3 regions of the Bacillus sp. YC2 genome follow, and region 1 is predicted to be linked to each of the others. Evidence: predicted binding sites of a transcription regulator. Region 1 holds the regulator's gene; each other region holds the start of a gene.

Region 1 (5,735 bases):
CAAATGGGGAGAGGTTTCATTTTTTGATCGAACTGCAGCCTTTTCTTAATCGGAAAGGCTTTTTTGCGCTCTCTTCTTGTTGAGGGAACAAGTCACTTTTGACTGTGCCGGCGATGAGATGGTTTTTTATTCTTCAAGATGAACGGAACTCTTGTCCAACGTATATAATATTGTGACAAAAGTGTAAACAAAAGAAAGGGTGTTGTTGTGGAAAAAAGGGTCCGAGGAACAATAAATGAAGGGTCTGACAAAGAGGCAGAGCAGAAGAAACCGACCAAAGTAACCCTGTTCTGCCGTTCGCTTCAAAGGCTGAAGCATTTGTATTGTAACATAAACATACAAATGCCATCAATAACCAAAAAAGGAATTTTAGTTTTGATTTTATCGTTTTTCCTGTTACCGTTTTTAAGAGCTGATGCCAAAGCAGATGCTTACGGCAGCTTCTCGGAATTAAAGCAAAATGAGGAGCCATCCGCTTTTTCAATTTCTGCAAAAGAACATGACCGCTCCATTTTAATATTGGTTATTCACGGCGGGGGAATAGAACCCGGGACCAGTGAGTTAGCAAGAGAAATCGCAAAAAACCGCAGCATGTATTTGTTTGAAGGGTTAAAGTCTGCCGGAAATGCAATCCTCCATTTAACCAGCTCCCATTTTGACGAACCTGAGGCCATTCAGATGGTGAAAGAGCATACAAGCGTCATTTCATTACATGGTTATGGGAGCGATGATAAAAAAATAGAAATTGGCGGTACAGACAGAAAACGGGCCGAACAACTGGTTGATGTTCTTAAGCTGCACGGATTTCCGGCGGTTTTGCTGAGCCCGACTGATAAATACGCCGGTGTCAGTCCGAACAATCTGGCGAATCAATCCGTATCGGGACTTAGTATTCAAATGGAAATGAGTACGGGCTTCAGAAAATCTTTATTCGGGACATTTACATTAAAAAGCAGGATGTTCACCCAAAACGAAACATTTTATCAATTTACAGAAACAATATCTGATTTCATTAATAACAATTACAAATAAGCTCTTCACAATTTGCTGATGGGGCTTTTTCTTTTGAAAATCATGAAACTTTAAGTTCTTAAGATCGTATACATAAGAGAGAACATGATAACGGAAAAGAGGTGTGCGAATGAAGGTCATTATCGGTTCTATTATTCTTCTTGTCATTATCGGATTCGGCTTATGGCTGATGCTGAGTCCTATCTTTAAGCAGGTTGGAAGCGGAGCAAAAAAATTCAAAAAGTCGTGGGAGGAAGATCAGCATGAGCGAAAATAAGCGGAAAAGCACAAAAAAAATAATCGGCGGTGTAATTATAGGCGCAGCGCTTTTGATTGCAGGCGTCACAGCGTCATTATTCATTGAAAAAATACCAAACGGCTATGTCGGAGTCGTCTACTCACCGAATGGCGGAGTAAAATCAGATACTTTAGACCAAGGCTGGCATCTGGTCGGATTATTTAATAAAGTAACGGAATATCCGGTGCGTATGCAAACGGTAAATAATGAAAATATAAAAGTAGCAACCTCTGACGGAAAAAATATTGAAATGGACATTGCTTATAACTATGTCGTGCAGCCTGACAAAGTTGTTGATTTGTTTAATAAATTCGGCGCAGTTGACGTTGAAACGATTGAAAATACATATTTAAAAACAAGACTGTGGGATGCGGCAAGAAAATCAATCAGCAAATACTCCGTCATTGATACATACGGACAAAAATCCGCAGAAGCTGCTGCGGACGTTCAAAAAACCTTTGCAGATGATATGAAGAGCCTCGGGTTTTTAATTGATGACTTAACACTCGGTGTACCTAAGCCGGATAAAGCGACGCAGGAGGCAATTGATGCCAGGGTGAAATCGTCTCAGGAGCTTGAACGCACCCAAACTGAGATTAAAATAGCGGAAGCAGAGGCGAAAAAGAAAAAAATTGAGGCGGAAGGAATCGCTGATTATAACGAAATCATAAAGAAATCAATGTCTGATGAAATGATCAAATATAAATGGATTGAAAAATGGGACGGAAAAACTCCAAAAGCGACAGGCACAGATTCATTACTGCAGCTGCCGTTAGATGACCAAGAGAAAAAATAAAAGGAAAAAAGGAGGCGAAGACCTCCTTTTTTATGTTTTTTCTTTATGATCATTTTCCGGCATTATTTCTTCAGAAGCCTCCGTTTGATAGCGTAACAAAGGGCTTTCTGTCTCTTTTGTGTCTTGGTAATCTTCCGGAAGCACATAATGGCTTAAATACCGATGAAAAAAAGCTTCAAAGACAGAGATGCAAAGCGCAGAAATAACTGATGCCGCGGCCGGAGACACGCCGTAGCTGCTTACGTTCATGAGAAAAATCCACAATATAATAAATGAAATGCCGAAATCGGCGATAACTGAGGTGAAATTGTTTGTTCTCGGAAGAACCATGCAATCACCGGCAAAATAAGTGATTAAACTTAAGAGCAATGTAATAAACAGTACGTTTAAAAAGGATACTTGGTACATACGGTCCAAAATTACATACAGCAATGCTAGAGTGAATGTCGTTTTAGAGGCGAAAGCAATCAAGTGTTTCATTTAAACCACCTTCGTTATGAGGTTTCGGCTGAAATGCCGATTCGTTTACATTTGCGGCAAGTCTTTTGCGGTTTCCGCCGCCTGCATATCAAGGCCGATTTGCCGTGTTATATCGTATGACTGATAAAAACCTTTTTCAGTCATATAATTGTAAATCTGCTCATGCGTATCAATGGCATCATGTAAATACTGCTGGAGCGTTTCCCGCACTTCAGGAGTAGCAGATTCGGTTATGGCAGCTGCAATGTTTCTGACGGCAGCCTTTGCCGTGATTAAAAAATCGGTCGCAATCACTTGTTCAGTCATGCTGCCCATACCGACAAGTTTCTGAAAAAACTCATTCAAGCGTCTCACCTCTTCCGGCCAATAAATGCTTCAGCTGATCAATCTGTGTTCTTGTGTTCGCAGCATCCTGTTCTAATATCGCTTTTAAAGCATCATCCTGAACAAGCCCGGTCATCGTGGACGATTTTGTCAGGCAAAGATTTTTAAAAACAAGCAGTTCGTGAAGCTCTAATGTCTCATGAAGCCCATTCAAAATCTTCATCCCTTTCGTTTAGCACTATTAAAACGTATTGTAAGCAAAACTGAATGGTTTAAACTGGTATTTTGTGGGCGGATGGTGTATTTTTTGTAAAATGTGAATAGACCTGATAAAAACCGAAAGTTAAAATACGTAAAAAAGGGGGGGCATTGAAAAAAATATGGATAGTAATTGCTGTTTTTTTGTCTTTTTTGCGGAATACAGTCTGTTAGTGCCGCTACAACTGACTTTGAATTGAAAACGAGTTTTACATTGGATGGAGATGCTAAGGAGTTTTACATTGGATGGAGATGCTAAGGAGTTTTATATTGATGACCCCGGGACTGTTACAGCTGACGATTATTTTTTAGGATACAAGTTCACAATTTTGAATAGCTCTTCATGCGGGTTAAATACGAAGCGAACGAAATTTTTATACATTAAGTGCTAAAATCTTCAGCGGCAGCTGGTTAAACCTCAGTGCTGAGGATAAAAAATGATTGATCCATACCATAAATACAGAATATTAATCGAAAGCGCTTCAAACCTTTGTGAACCAGCACATATAAAAGGATTTTACGGCGCGGGATATTATCATTTTGATTAAAAAAACGAACTCCGCTGTTTGTAAACAATGCTTCGGTGATTAGATACTTATTGTACTATGTACTAAATTTTCATATTTAAAAATATTCGCCGCTCAATAAAAACTGCATAAAACATTGATGATTCCCCCGATCAAATCAATAAAGACTGCACCTCGGTAAAAAAGTTTCCTTCAAGAAACATTATTAGTTGATTTCAAAACCAAAATGTTGGATAATAAGGATGTAAGCATGATGTAAGTTTTTCCTCCTTAGCAGGTTCGTTTCCAAGCCAGGACGAACCTGTTTTTTATACAATGAAAAACCCCTTTTCAAAAAAGGGGTTTTTAAAATAATGTAAGTTTAATAGAATCAATGAACGGTTCTGAATACGCCGATGACTTTTCCGAGAATACTTACATTTTGCAGGATAATCGGTTCCATCGTCGGATTTTCCGGCTGCAGACGCACGTAATTCTCTTCTTTATAGAAGCGCTTGACCGTCGCTTCATCATCTTCAGTCATAGCCACGACGATTTCTCCGTTATTCGCCGTATTTTGCTGTTTGACAATGACGTAGTCTTTGTCAAAAATGCCGGCGTCAATCATACTTTCACCCATAATTTCTAACATAAACACATGTTCACCCGGGGGAACCATGCGATCCGGAAGAGGGAAATATTCGTCGATATTTTCAACGGCCGTAATCGGCATTCCAGCTGTTACTTTTCCGATAACGGGAACGTTTACGACCTGGCTTTTCGGTATTTGAACTTCTTCTTCATCCAATACCTCTATCGCCCTCGGTTTAGTAGGATCCCGTCTGATCAGACCTTTTGTCTCCAACCGCGCCAAATGCCCATGGACGGTTGAACTGGAGGCCAGTCCTACAGCTTCTCCAATCTCTCTTACAGAAGGCGGATACCCTTTAGTTTTGACTTCTTCTTTAATAAATCGCAGGATATCAAGTTGCCTTTTTGATAGCTTCGTCATTTTTCGCACCTCAAAACGTCGATTTTAAGTAGATTATAGCATGATTTTCCTGACAGTACAAACATAGGTTCGAAAAAAACGATTGACAGAAACGTTTGTTCGTATATACTGAGTGATATGAAAAGCGAACAAACATTCTTATTGGAGGTTGTTTTGATGGCTAAAGAATCTATCATATTTGTCGGTCTGTTCACTGCGATTTTAGGCGCTGCTATTTTACTTGTCTCTTGTGCGGGCAGCGATCAAGGGCTTGGCCAGTATGTTAAAATAAAAGTTCAGGACGGCGATACACTGTGGTCACTTGCAGATCATGTGGCTGAGAAGAAAAAGATCGATAAAGAGGATTTCATTGAATGGGTGACGGAGAATAACCATCTCCAAACCGCTGATATAAAACCGGGAGACGAGCTGATTCTTCCTTTGAAGAAGGAGCATCCGGCCGCGTATCAGCTGGCAATCGTCAAATAGAGAGGACAGAGAGAAATGAAGGCGCTCATTTATGCCCGTGTAAGCACAAACAAAGAACAGCAGCAAACGTCTTTAAAAAGACAAGAAGAGGAGCTTAGTGAGATCGCAGCAGCAAACGGCATGGAAGTCGTAAAAGTCATTTCTGAAAAAGCCAGCGGTTATGAAATGGACCGTGACGGGGTATTTGAAATGCTTGATGAAATTAAAAAATCAGACATTGATGCGATATTGGTGCAGGACGAAACAAGGCTCGGCAGGGGAAATGCCAAAATCGCGCTTTTGCACTGTATCTATAGGGAAAGCGTAAAAATTTATACGACAGCCCATAAAGGAGAACTTGAACTTTCAGAAGCCGATTCGATGGTGCTTGAAATAGTCAGTATTGTTGAGGAATATCAAAGAAAGATTCATAATATGAAAATCAGGCGCGGTATGAAAAGAGCGGTCAAAAACGGCTATAAACCTGAGCGGAACTTAAAAAACAGACATGAAAACAGCGGGAAAGATAAGATAGAGGTCCCTATTTCAGAAATTGTCCGGCTCAGAGCCAATAAGCTCACCTTTGCAGAGATCGCAGCCACC
Region 2 (5,735 bases), on a different contig from region 1:
AAAAAATGTGTTTCACAAGTTCTTCAGCAGACATTGATGTCTCTGCAGGTTTGTAATCGTAATGCTCCCGGCTGATTTTTTCCGCCAATTCAATCGTCACGTTTCGATGTGATAAAAAGTGGCTGACCAGTTGATTTTGAGTTGTCATGTGTTTTCCTCCATTTAAAAAGATAAATGCTGTACTGACATGCTATATCAATTGGGAGGTAAGAAACAAGCAAAATGCCCCGGCTCAGCAGGAAAAACAGCGGCTGAATCTTTGCGGTTAGCCGAAATTCGACAATTGCGGTCTTTTTGCGTTCTTCTTTTTCTTGCAAATATGATAAAATATGACATATCTCGGTCATTCCAAAAGGGGGGATTAATTGAGGATGAAGCAGACTATTCCGTCCTCTTTTGTCGGGCTCAAAATTAATGAATGGTACACCCATATCCGACAGTTTCACGTGCTTGAAGCGGAACGCGTCAAACGTGAAGTAGAGAGAGAAATTGAGGATATGGAAGAAGACCAGGATTTATTGCTGTATTATTCATTAATGGAATTCAGACACCGTGTTATGCTGGATTACATCAAGCCCTTAAAAGAGGACCCTTCTCAGCCTGAGTTTTCAGAATTATTGGAAGACATTGAAGGCAATCAGTACAAGCTGACAGGATTGCTTGATTACTATTTTAATTTTTTTCGAGGAATGTATGAATTCAAACAAAAAATGTTCTTAAACGCCATGATGTATTACAAACGGGCTGAAAAAAACCTTGCCCTCGTCTCTGACGACATCGAAAAAGCTGAGTTTGCTTTTAAAATGGCCGAGATATTTTACAATCTGAAACAAACCTACGTCTCCATGAGTTACGCCGTTCAAGCGCTTGAAACGTACCAATCGTATGAAACGTACAACGTCCGCAGAATCCAATGTGAATTCGTTATTGCAGGGAATTATGATGACATGCAGTATCCAGAAAGAGCATTGCCCCACTTAGAACTGGCTTTAGATCTTGCAAAAAAAGAAGGCAATCCCCGTCTTATCAGTTCAGCCTTATATAATCTCGGAAACTGTTACGAAAAAATGGGAGACCTCTCTAAAGCAGCCGAATATTTTGAGACATCCGTTTCCATTTGCAAGTCAGAAAAGTTCGATAATCTTCCGCATTCTATTTACTCATTAACACAGGTTCTTTATAAACAAAACACAACTGCAGAAGCAGAGAAGCAATACCGCCTGGGACTGGACATTGCCCGCGAGTACAATGATGAATTGTTTGTAGAGCTGTTTCAATTTTTACATGCGTTATACGGAAAGAAAATGGATAACGCATCCGTCAAGCACACGTTTGATTTTCTGGAAGAACACATGCTGTATCCGTATGTAGAAGAACTGGCGCATGATGCTGCCAAATTCTACATGGAACATGGACAGCCTGAAAAAGCGCTCACGTTTTATGAGAAAATGGTGCACGCCCAAAAACAAATCCAGAGAGGAGATTGTCTCTATGAAATCTAAATTGTTGTCAGGATTGATGCTTGTTGCTGTCGGGTTCAGCTTTACTCAGGTGATCAGCTATGAAAGCCATTCAGCGGATCAAACGGAGGGCACATTCCACATTGCCGCACGGAACCAAACATAAAATATGTGAAGACCCTTCTTCGGAAGGGTCTTATTTAGTTTCCGCTCTTCTTCTTCCCATTGCGGTATTTATATCCAAATATCAAGGCCTTTCTGCTCGGACAATCGTCCTACGAATGCCACCTATCAGTGAAAAAGGCATAAGGAGAGATGAAGAGTGAGTATTGCAGTAAAAAAACGGCTCGTATCTGCGGATAAATACGCATTAAAGTGCCCGAATCCGATGACGCCGGAGTATATTACCATTCATAACACGGCAAATGACGCATCGGCCGCTAATGAAATCAGCTATATGACCGGCAACAGTGAATCAACAAGCTATCATTTTGCTGTTGACGACAAAGAAGTGATTCAAGGAGTGCCTCTGGACCGAAATGCCTGGCACTCGGGAGACGGCACAAACGGTACGGGCAACCGGAAGTCAATTGCTGTAGAAATCTGCTACAGCAAGTCAGGCGGTACACGGTACAGAGCCGCAGAGGAGCTGGCGATTACATTTATCGCACAGCTGCTGAAGGAGCGCGGCTGGGGGATTGATCGGATCAGAAAACACCAGGACTGGAACGGAAAATATTGCCCGCACCGTATTTTGTCCGAGGGCCGCTGGGATGAAGTGAAGGCTGCGATTGAAAAAAAAGTAAACGGGGGTGCCGATATAAAAACGGTCTCGTCTGTGCATAAGGACTCCGTTTATTACGTCAAAAAAGGCGATACGCTTTCTGGAATAGCCCAAAGCACCGGCGTCAGCTTGAAGACGCTGCAAAGTATAAACCATATTCAAAATCCTGATCTGATTAAGATCGGCCAAGCAATCAAGCTTGGTTCTGCGGCTTCATCTGCCGTCCAAACGGGTCACTGGAAGCTCCCGACGGGCATTCTTAAGGTGACAAGCCCTCTGACGAAAGGCAGCGCGGTTCTCCAAGTGCAAGAGGCGCTCTCTTCGCTTTATTTTTATCCTGACAAAGGCGCCAAAAATCATGGAGCGGACGGTGTATACGGAGCGAAAACGGCAAATGCTGTCAAACGGTTCCAATCTGTGACCGGCTTATCAGCTGACGGAATATACGGGTCGAAGACAAAAGCAAAATTGGAAGCAAAGCTCTCTTAACCAAAGGCAAAAGAAAACTATTTTCATTTTGTCCGGTGTAGCGTAAACTGGTGCTGATATGTAAAGGAGAGCACTTGAATATGAACGATATGTATCATCATTTTCATGCGTTACAGGCGGCGGAATCGGAATACCGCATCGTGTGTCGGGAAAAACAAGAGGCAGACCGTATCGTTTTCAGTCCTCATGGGGGAGGAATTGAACCTGGTGTAAGCGAGCTCGTGCACGCTTTTTCAGACCGCTGCTCCATCTATTTATTTGAGGGCATGAAAAAACGCAATAATCATTTTCTGCACCTGACAAGCACCCGATTTGATGAGCCGATTGCGCTTAGAATGGTTAAGCAGCATGACGCTGCTTTGGCGTTTCACGGCTATCGGGATATAACAAAAAGGCACACGATTGCCGGCGGTTCAAATATTGCCGGTGCGAAAGCCATTGTTGAAAGTCTCCGTGAGGCGGGATTCAGCGCCGAACTTGCGGCTGAAAGCGGAAGGTTTAAAGGGGCGCACCCGGCCAATATCGTAAATCAAAGCAAAAAAGCATTGGGCATACAGCTTGAATTGAGCACTGCCCAGCGCCGGGCATTTTTCGATCATTTTACATTCGGCGGGCGGCGGTTTTCTAAAAATGGTTGTTTTTTTCGTTATGTGGAAGCAGTAAAACGTGTGTTTTACTGTGAAGATTGATTGCAGGATCTGTCGCCGGGCTGGGTGCCCGGCGTTTTTTATTCGCAGCTGCTGAAGCTGTAAGCTTCTTTGCGTTCGGCGGCAGCCAGGCGGTGTTCCGCCGGCTGATATCCGCCTGTTTTTCGTTTTCCTGACAGATGATAGGCCAGCTGCTTCTGAAATTGAATACCTGCTTTACGCCGTTCAAAAAGCTCCAGCCTTTTTTCTGCAAATGATTTTGTCACGCGGAAGGCAGCTGCGATTAAAGTGACGGCATGGCTTCTCCACTGGGGAAGCTCCATATTTAACAGCATAAAGGTCGGCACACAGAAGTGGTACATAAATTGATTGGCTTGAAATTCCTGAAGCTCTCTGAACAGCTTATTCATGTGAAAATGGTTTCCGGTATGCTTCAGCGCGTGGCACAGCTCATGCGCAAAATCTTCCCACTGTTCTTCAGGCGACTTTCTTTGATTAAGGACAATGCTGTACATGCCGTCACGCTTCAGCATCATGCTGGGGGTATCCTCAAAGTGAATCCAAATATCAAGTTCCCTCGCAATGGTCTGCATATTAATATGAAGAGGGGCGGTCATTCCCAAGCTGCAATATAAGTTTTTTACGTATTCCTCCAGATGTGTTAAAAAATCGCCCAATTGAATACACCCTTTCGAACGTATGTTCCTTTTTGAGTGAGAAAGAAAAGCCCTTATCGGACTTTGAATCATTTCCCTTTTCTTTTAAAAATAAACATGCAGCCTTTATATCGGCTTATTTTTCGTTTTATTTAACGAAAAGAGTGAATTATTTCTTTTTCGGCTTGCGGTTTTTCTCTTTTTCTTTTAAATAATTAATGAATTCAATCGCCTGCTGTTTGCTTTCCGGGGAAAAATCCTGCATGTCCCGATACGCGATCTGCAAGTCGGGATCTGAAAACATATCTTCATCTGAAGGCTTTTCTTTTCCGGTTAACAAGTAATCTGTCGACACTTTGAAATAATCGGCCAGCTTTTGCAGCGTTTCATAATCGGGTTCTGAGCGGCCGTTTTCATAATGAGAGTATCTGGCCCGTGAGACACCGATATGATTAGCGATCTCTTCCTGTGTTTTTTTTCCTCTGAGACTCTTCAATCTGCCGCCTATCATCCGAATGACCTCTCTTTTTCAACACCCTAATTTACTTCTGATTATAGATACAAAACGTATCAAAATAAAGAGAAGATAAAAAAAGTATCAAAAATATCTTGATGATACGAAATGTATCGTATATAATCGAAATCAGATAGATACTAAATGTATCAAAAGTGATAAAAAAAGTATCGGGAGGTTATCATATGCAGCCGATTATCATCCGCTTCAGCCGCAATTTGGCTGATCAGCAGTTTTTAGGGCAAGCAGGCGGTTCAATTTCGTTTACCGCTTGCGGACTTCCGGTGTTCCGATTTGAGAACCGAATGCAGTATGAGTTGTATGTAAGCTTAAAGAAAAATGGAGATTCACGGCATGAATGGTAACAGCTATCCGTTTTTTACCTATTCGGGATTGTTAAATTCAGAACATTACGACAAGATCGGTTCTTCTGTATGGCTGTTTTTATGGTTCATCAGCTCAACGACAAGGGAACAGCAGCACGATGGAGTCAATTGGGGCATCGTTCTTGGGCATAAGCCCGTAAAAGCAAGAGAGATGGCCGAGGTATTCGGCGTCAGTGAAAAAACCGTCAGAAGATGGCTTGATCTTTTGGAAAAGCATGAATATATCAAAGTCGTTCGGGCGCCTTACGGATTGATGATCTCCGTTAAGCATTCGAAAAAATTTATGCAAAGAGCGGACACATATATCCGCCCCGAAGGTTCTGATCAGACATTTACGGTAAATCCGGAGGACAAAAACGTCCGGTCAGATATAGATAAAACAAAAAACTATACTGCTGAAGATGAAATAAATGAGATTGCCAGACATTTTATCAGATTGAGGTCTGCCCAGGAGGGGCGCAGCGTGTACCCATCGTCAAGAGATTATCAAGCCATCGCCCGCATTGTTTCCCGCGGTGTTTCAGCACACGAAGCAATCAAATGGCTCGGAGAATGCTTTACAGCCTTTGAACAGCGGCGCACCTCTTCAGCTGAAACGATTAAGTCATTCAGCTACTGTGCCAAGTTTATAGAAGACCGCTTGAATGCGCGAATCGCGAAAAAGACAATCACAATGAGAAGAGAGAGGAATAAAATACATGACAAAACGAACAATCGAGCAGATTCTTGCCGACCTGAAAAACGGGAAACGTCCATTACTGGCGGACAGACCGGGCGAATCAGACGAAAGCCGCTATGA
Region 3 (5,735 bases), on a different contig from region 1:
GGACCTGATTATTTTTTCAGGCGGGCTCGGACCGACAAAAGATGATTTAACAAAGGAAACTATCGCAAACACATTGGGCCGGCCGCTCGTACTGAATGATGAGGCGTTCCGCTCCATTGAGGAATACTTCGTGAAAACGAAACGGACAATGTCGCCCAATAACCGTAAACAGGCGCTCGTCATTGAAGGTTCAGAGGTTTTGGCGAATCATTTCGGCATGGCGCCGGGAATGCTCGCAGAGCATGACTCGCGGCTTTATATGCTGCTGCCGGGACCGCCGAGCGAGCTGCGCCCGATGTTTGAAAACGAAGCCAAGCCGCTGCTTCTTAAAAAGCTCGGTTCAAATGAAAAAATTGTATCAACGGTTTTGCGGTTTTTCGGAATAGGCGAATCTCAGCTTGAGGCTGATTTAGAAGATATCATTGACGCCCAGACAAACCCGACGATTGCGCCTTTGGCCGCTGACGGGGAGGTCACGCTCCGTTTGACGGCGAAACATGCCGACGAAAAAGAAACAGAGCGGCTTTTGAAAGAAACGGAAGCCGTCATTTTAGAACGTGTCGGTGAATTTTTCTACGGATATGATGATACATCTCTGGTGAAGGAGCTTTCAAAAGCATGCAGGGAAAACGGAATCAAACTTTCCGCTGCTGAAAGCTTTACCGGCGGCCTGTTTTCAGAGTGGCTGACTGATATAAGCGGCGCTTCTCACATATTTGCAGGGGGCGTGGTTTGCTATTCTAACAGCGTGAAACAAAACGTGCTTGGCGTAAAAGACGAGACGCTGAGCGGCAGCGGTGCGATCAGCAAGGAATGTGCAAAAGAGCTTGCTGCCGGCGTGAGAAAGCTGACCGGAAGCGATATCGGCATCAGCTTTACGGGAGCAGCCGGACCGGAACCGCAAGAGGGGCATTCTCCGGGACACGTCTTTATCGGCATATCGGCGGCCGGTAAAGAAGAGGTGCACGAATTTAACTTCGCCGGCTCTAGAACGGGTATCAGAAAGCGCGCCGTCAAATACGGCTGCCATTTGATTTTAAAGCTGCTGGAGCAAAAATAATATTTTCAGTGCAGTTTCTCCTTCATAATCAAGTTTTATAGGTGAAATTATACTGTTTTATCAAAAAGCGAACGCGGAAAAAATCCGAATATGCGTTCGCTTTTTTCTTGGCAAATGCCAGCAAACAAGGTATAGTATATGTAGTGGCAAGATAAAGGAGGAAAAAAATAAATGAGTGATCGTCAGGCAGCCTTAGACATGGCTCTTAAGCAAATAGAAAAACAATTCGGCAAAGGTTCCATCATGAAACTCGGGGAAAAGACGGATACAAGAATTTCAACGGTTCCGAGCGGTTCCCTTGCACTTGATACCGCTCTCGGAATAGGCGGATACCCGCGCGGACGAATTATTGAAGTATACGGACCTGAAAGCTCAGGTAAAACGACTGTAGCGCTTCATGCGATTGCTGAAGTTCAGGAGAAAGGCGGACAAGCCGCATTTATTGATGCTGAGCATGCCCTTGACCCTGTTTACGCGCAAAAGCTCGGTGTAAATATTGAGGAGCTGCTGCTTTCTCAGCCTGATACGGGAGAGCAGGCGCTTGAGATTGCCGAAGCGCTGGTACGAAGCGGAGCCGTCGATATCGTAGTTGTCGACTCTGTTGCGGCGCTTGTTCCGAAAGCTGAAATCGAAGGAGATATGGGGGATTCCCACGTCGGTTTGCAGGCCCGTTTGATGTCTCAAGCGCTCCGTAAGCTTTCCGGTGCCATCAATAAATCTAAAACAATCGCAATCTTTATTAACCAAATTCGTGAAAAAGTCGGCGTTATGTTCGGAAATCCGGAAACGACTCCGGGCGGACGTGCGCTGAAATTCTACTCTTCTGTGCGTCTGGAAGTGCGCCGGGCTGAGCAATTGAAGCAGGGCAACGACGTAATGGGGAATAAAACGAGAATTAAAGTCGTGAAAAACAAAGTCGCTCCTCCGTTCCGTACGGCTGAGGTCGACATTATGTATGGTGAAGGAATCTCCAAAGAAGGAGAAATCATCGATCTTGGAACTGAACTTGATATCGTGCAAAAAAGCGGCTCATGGTACTCTTATGAAGAAGAACGCCTCGGGCAGGGACGTGAAAATGCCAAGCAGTTCTTAAAAGAAAATAAAGACATCATGCTGATGATTCAAGAACAGATCCGTGAACATTACGGTTTGGACAATAACGGCGTTACGGACAAAGCGGAAGAAGTTCAGGAAGAGATTGAGTTTGAAGAATAAAAAACGATATAAAAAAAGAGCGGAATGAGCGATTTCCGCTCTTTTTTTTGTGTGTTTCAAAAAACACTGGCTATTTCGGAAATTTTTATCTGGAATGTTACAACTTTTTTCACACTTCATTCGTCTAAAATCATGGCGAAAGCGAAAGTTGAAATTATATCTGAGGAGGAAAAAAGATGACAAGCCCCCGCCGCACCAGAATAAATAAAAAAAGAAAGAAAAAGCTGATAAAAACGGGAGGGCTGTTTCTTTTTCTGCTGCTTGTCACTGTTTTTATAACGATCTGGAGCATTACAGCCCATCATCGGGATGAAGAATCTGCCAAAAGCGCTCCCGCTGCTCAATCTGATTCTTCAAAAGACCAGAATCAACAGAAAAAAGAAAAGAAGCAAAAAGAGAAAAAACCCAAATCCATCGACAACGATAAAAAGATCAGCAATTATTTACACCAGATCGGATTCAGCGGCACAGCCATGATCGTAAAAGATGGAAACGTTGTGTTGAAAAAAGGCTTCGGTTATGCGGACCGTAAGCAAAAGATCGAAAACAATCCGGAAACAGCGTATTATATCGGTTCATCACAAAAAGCATTAATTGCGACTGCTATTTTGCAGCTTGAAGAAAAAGGGCTGTTGCAAACGAGTGATCCCGTCAGTACATATTTGCCGAATTTTCCTAACGGGGCGAACATCAAACTGAAGAACCTGCTCAACCATACGTCCGGCATAAACGGGCACATTGAAGGGCAGGGGGCGATTTCTCCAATTGATTTAATAAAGGATATAGAATACCGCGGGATAAAACGGCAGCCGGGAATATGGGATTATAGGGATTCCAATTATTCGGTACTCGCCTATATTGTAGCCCAGGTCAGCGGAGAGTCATACGAGCAATACATAAAAGATCATGTGTTCAAACCGGCCGGAATGAAGCATGCCGGATTTTATAAAACGTTTGCTAAGGAGAAGTATCCTGCCGTCGGATACAAAGTAGATGAGGGCGGTCAGCTTGTAACGCCTCATATTCTCGACTTATCACAGCTTTACGGGGCGGGCGACATGTATATGAGCGCTGAAGATCTTTATAAATTTGATAAGGCACTTATAAACGGTAAGCTGTACTCAAAACAGAGTTTTTCAAAAATGTTCACACCAGGGAGCAATTCAACCTACGGAATGGGCTTTTACATTGACCCCGGCAGCTATTCCAACCACGGCGTCATGCCCGGTTATAACATTTTAAACAGCTTCAGCCATTCGGCGAGCAAATATGTCATATTACTGTCAAATATCCAAAATAACGCCAAATTAGGACAGGTAAACAACAAAATATACCAATTGCTTAACCAAGAATCATAAACGAAGCCGTCATTTACAAAAAGAAGATGAAGGTATGGTATGATGTAAGCAGGCTGCAGGTTCAGAGCTGAGGGCTAAACGTTAAGCTGGCAAGCTTGACAAGTATTTCCGACACAATTACAATGAAGTTGTAACATTTGTTTTTTTAACATGATTGTTAAACCATTAAACTTGACAAGGGCATGAGTGATTCATTCCCTGTGAAGGTCCTGTATGTTGAGGAAATCAGACAATGTACACGCCGACACTTATTTTTAGCAACAACCAAGTTCATAGCAAGAGGAGGTGAAAGTATGACCCCAATGATGGTTCTCATCTCCATTTTGCTGACTCTGCTCGGTTTAGTTGTTGGCTACTATGTTCGTAAAACCATTGCCGAAGCAAAGATTGCGGGCGCACGCGGTGCTGCCGAGCAAATCCTTGAAGATGCAAAGCGTGATGCTGAAGCACTGAAAAAAGAAGCTCTGCTTGAAGCAAAGGACGAAATCCATACACTTCGAATAGATGCTGAACAGGAAGTTCGTGAAAGACGAAATGAGCTTCAAAAACAAGAAAACCGTTTACTTCAAAAAGAAGAAAATCTTGACCGTAAACATGAAGGAATTGATAAACGGGAAGCGATGTTGGAGAAGAAAGATCATTCTCTGAATGAACGACAACAACATATTGAAGAGATGGAAAGCAAAGTGGATGAGATGATTCGTATGCAGCAGTCAGAACTCGAACGCATTTCGAGCCTGACAAGGGATGAAGCGAAACAAATCATTCTTGACCGGGTTGAAAACGAGCTTTCACATGACATCGCCATCATGACAAAAGAAACCGAAAACCGTGCAAAAGAAGAGGCAGATAAAAAGGCGAAAAACATTCTGTCACTTGCCTTGCAGCGCTGTGCAGCAGATCATGTTGCCGAAACGACGGTATCGGTCGTCAATCTTCCGAATGATGAGATGAAGGGACGTATCATCGGCCGTGAAGGGCGTAACATCCGTACGCTTGAAACGCTTACAGGTATTGACCTGATTATTGATGACACACCTGAAGCCGTCATTCTTTCCGGATTTGATCCGATCAGACGGGAGACGGCAAGAATTGCTCTTGATAAACTCGTTCAAGATGGACGTATTCACCCGGCGCGCATTGAAGAAATGGTTGAAAAATCCCGCCGCGAGGTTGATGACTACATTCGGGAAATGGGTGAACAAACGACGTTTGAAGTCGGCGTTCACGGACTCCACCCGGATTTGATTAAGATTCTCGGCCGGTTGAAATTCCGTACAAGCTACGGGCAGAATGTACTGAAGCATTCAATGGAAGTTGCGTTTTTAGCCGGTTTAATGGCTTCCGAGCTTGGAGAAGATGCGAAGCTTGCCAAGCGGGCCGGTCTTCTGCATGACATCGGAAAAGCAATTGACCATGAGGTGGAAGGAAGCCACGTGGAAATCGGAGTGGAGCTTGCGACCAAATATAAAGAGCATCCAGTCGTCATTAACAGTATTGCGTCACACCACGGAGACGAAGAGCCGACTTCCATTATCGCCGTTCTGGTCGCTGCAGCTGATGCACTGTCTGCCGCAAGACCGGGAGCGAGAAGTGAAACGCTCGAGAACTATATCCGCAGACTTGAAAAGCTTGAAGAAATCTCCGAGTCTTACGAGGGTGTCGAAAAATCATTTGCGATTCAGGCAGGCCGTGAAGTTCGTATTATGGTGAAGCCGGATTCCATTAATGATTTAGAAGCCCATCGTTTGGCGCGTGACATCCGTAAACGAATTGAGGACGAGCTTGATTATCCGGGCCACATTAAAGTGACTGTGATAAGAGAAACTCGGGCTGTAGAGTATGCAAAATAAAGTGATGCTTAGCGCATCACTTTATTTTTTTGATTGGCAAAAGCTGAAAAAGAGAGGAATACAAAGCATGAGAATTTTATTTATTGGCGATGTTGTCGGCTCCCCGGGCCGCGACATGGTAAAAGAATATGTCCCGAAACTAAAAGCAAAACACAAGCCGCATTTTACGATCATTAACGGAGAAAATGCCGCACACGGCAAAGGCCTGACGGAAAAGATTTACCATAGCCTGATGGAGGCGGGGGCGGA

What was found. Region 1 encodes LexA, which represses DNA repair genes until DNA is damaged. Its sites were predicted from a motif close to CGAACATATGTTCG; they were not measured.
Region 2: the regulator LexA is predicted to act here: its motif matches at 4,073-4,086, upstream of KY305_RS13710 (ImmA/IrrE family metallo-endopeptidase).
Region 3: the regulator LexA is predicted to act here: its motif matches at 1,146-1,159, upstream of recA (recombinase RecA).

Annotation. Positions count from the first base shown of each region.
Region 1 is NZ_JAHXDO010000011.1:33,116-38,850, forward strand. Features, by position in the region: gene KY305_RS16070 (poly-gamma-glutamate hydrolase family protein) at 208-1,032, shown strand; gene KY305_RS16075 (hypothetical protein) at 1,142-1,288, shown strand; gene KY305_RS16080 (prohibitin family protein) at 1,275-2,105, shown strand; gene KY305_RS16085 (YndM family protein) at 2,136-2,585, opposite strand; gene KY305_RS16090 (spore coat protein) at 2,631-2,930, opposite strand; gene KY305_RS16095 (hypothetical protein) at 2,923-3,132, opposite strand; gene lexA (transcriptional repressor LexA) at 4,065-4,685, opposite strand; gene yneA (cell division suppressor protein YneA) at 4,842-5,153, shown strand; gene KY305_RS16110 (YneB family resolvase-like protein) at 5,169-5,735, shown strand, end outside.
Region 2 is NZ_JAHXDO010000008.1:43,496-49,230, forward strand. Features, by position in the region: gene KY305_RS13685 (DinB family protein) at 1-148, opposite strand, end outside; gene KY305_RS13690 (response regulator aspartate phosphatase) at 366-1,502, shown strand; gene KY305_RS13695 (PhrA family phosphatase inhibitor) at 1,492-1,626, shown strand; gene KY305_RS13700 (N-acetylmuramoyl-L-alanine amidase) at 1,783-2,733, shown strand; gene KY305_RS13705 (poly-gamma-glutamate hydrolase family protein) at 2,814-3,422, shown strand; gene KY305_RS13710 (ImmA/IrrE family metallo-endopeptidase) at 3,461-4,057, opposite strand; gene xre (HTH-type transcriptional regulator Xre) at 4,206-4,547, opposite strand; gene KY305_RS13720 (hypothetical protein) at 4,736-4,915, shown strand; gene KY305_RS13725 (FaeA/PapI family transcriptional regulator) at 4,905-5,735, shown strand; gene KY305_RS13730 (ATP-binding protein) at 5,635-5,735, shown strand, end outside.
Region 3 is NZ_JAHXDO010000002.1:14,490-20,224, reverse strand. Features, by position in the region: gene KY305_RS05075 (competence/damage-inducible protein A) at 1-1,060, shown strand, start outside; gene recA (recombinase RecA) at 1,232-2,275, shown strand; gene KY305_RS05065 (serine hydrolase domain-containing protein) at 2,452-3,633, shown strand; gene rny (ribonuclease Y) at 3,927-5,486, shown strand; gene ymdB (2',3'-cyclic-nucleotide 2'-phosphodiesterase) at 5,554-5,735, shown strand, end outside.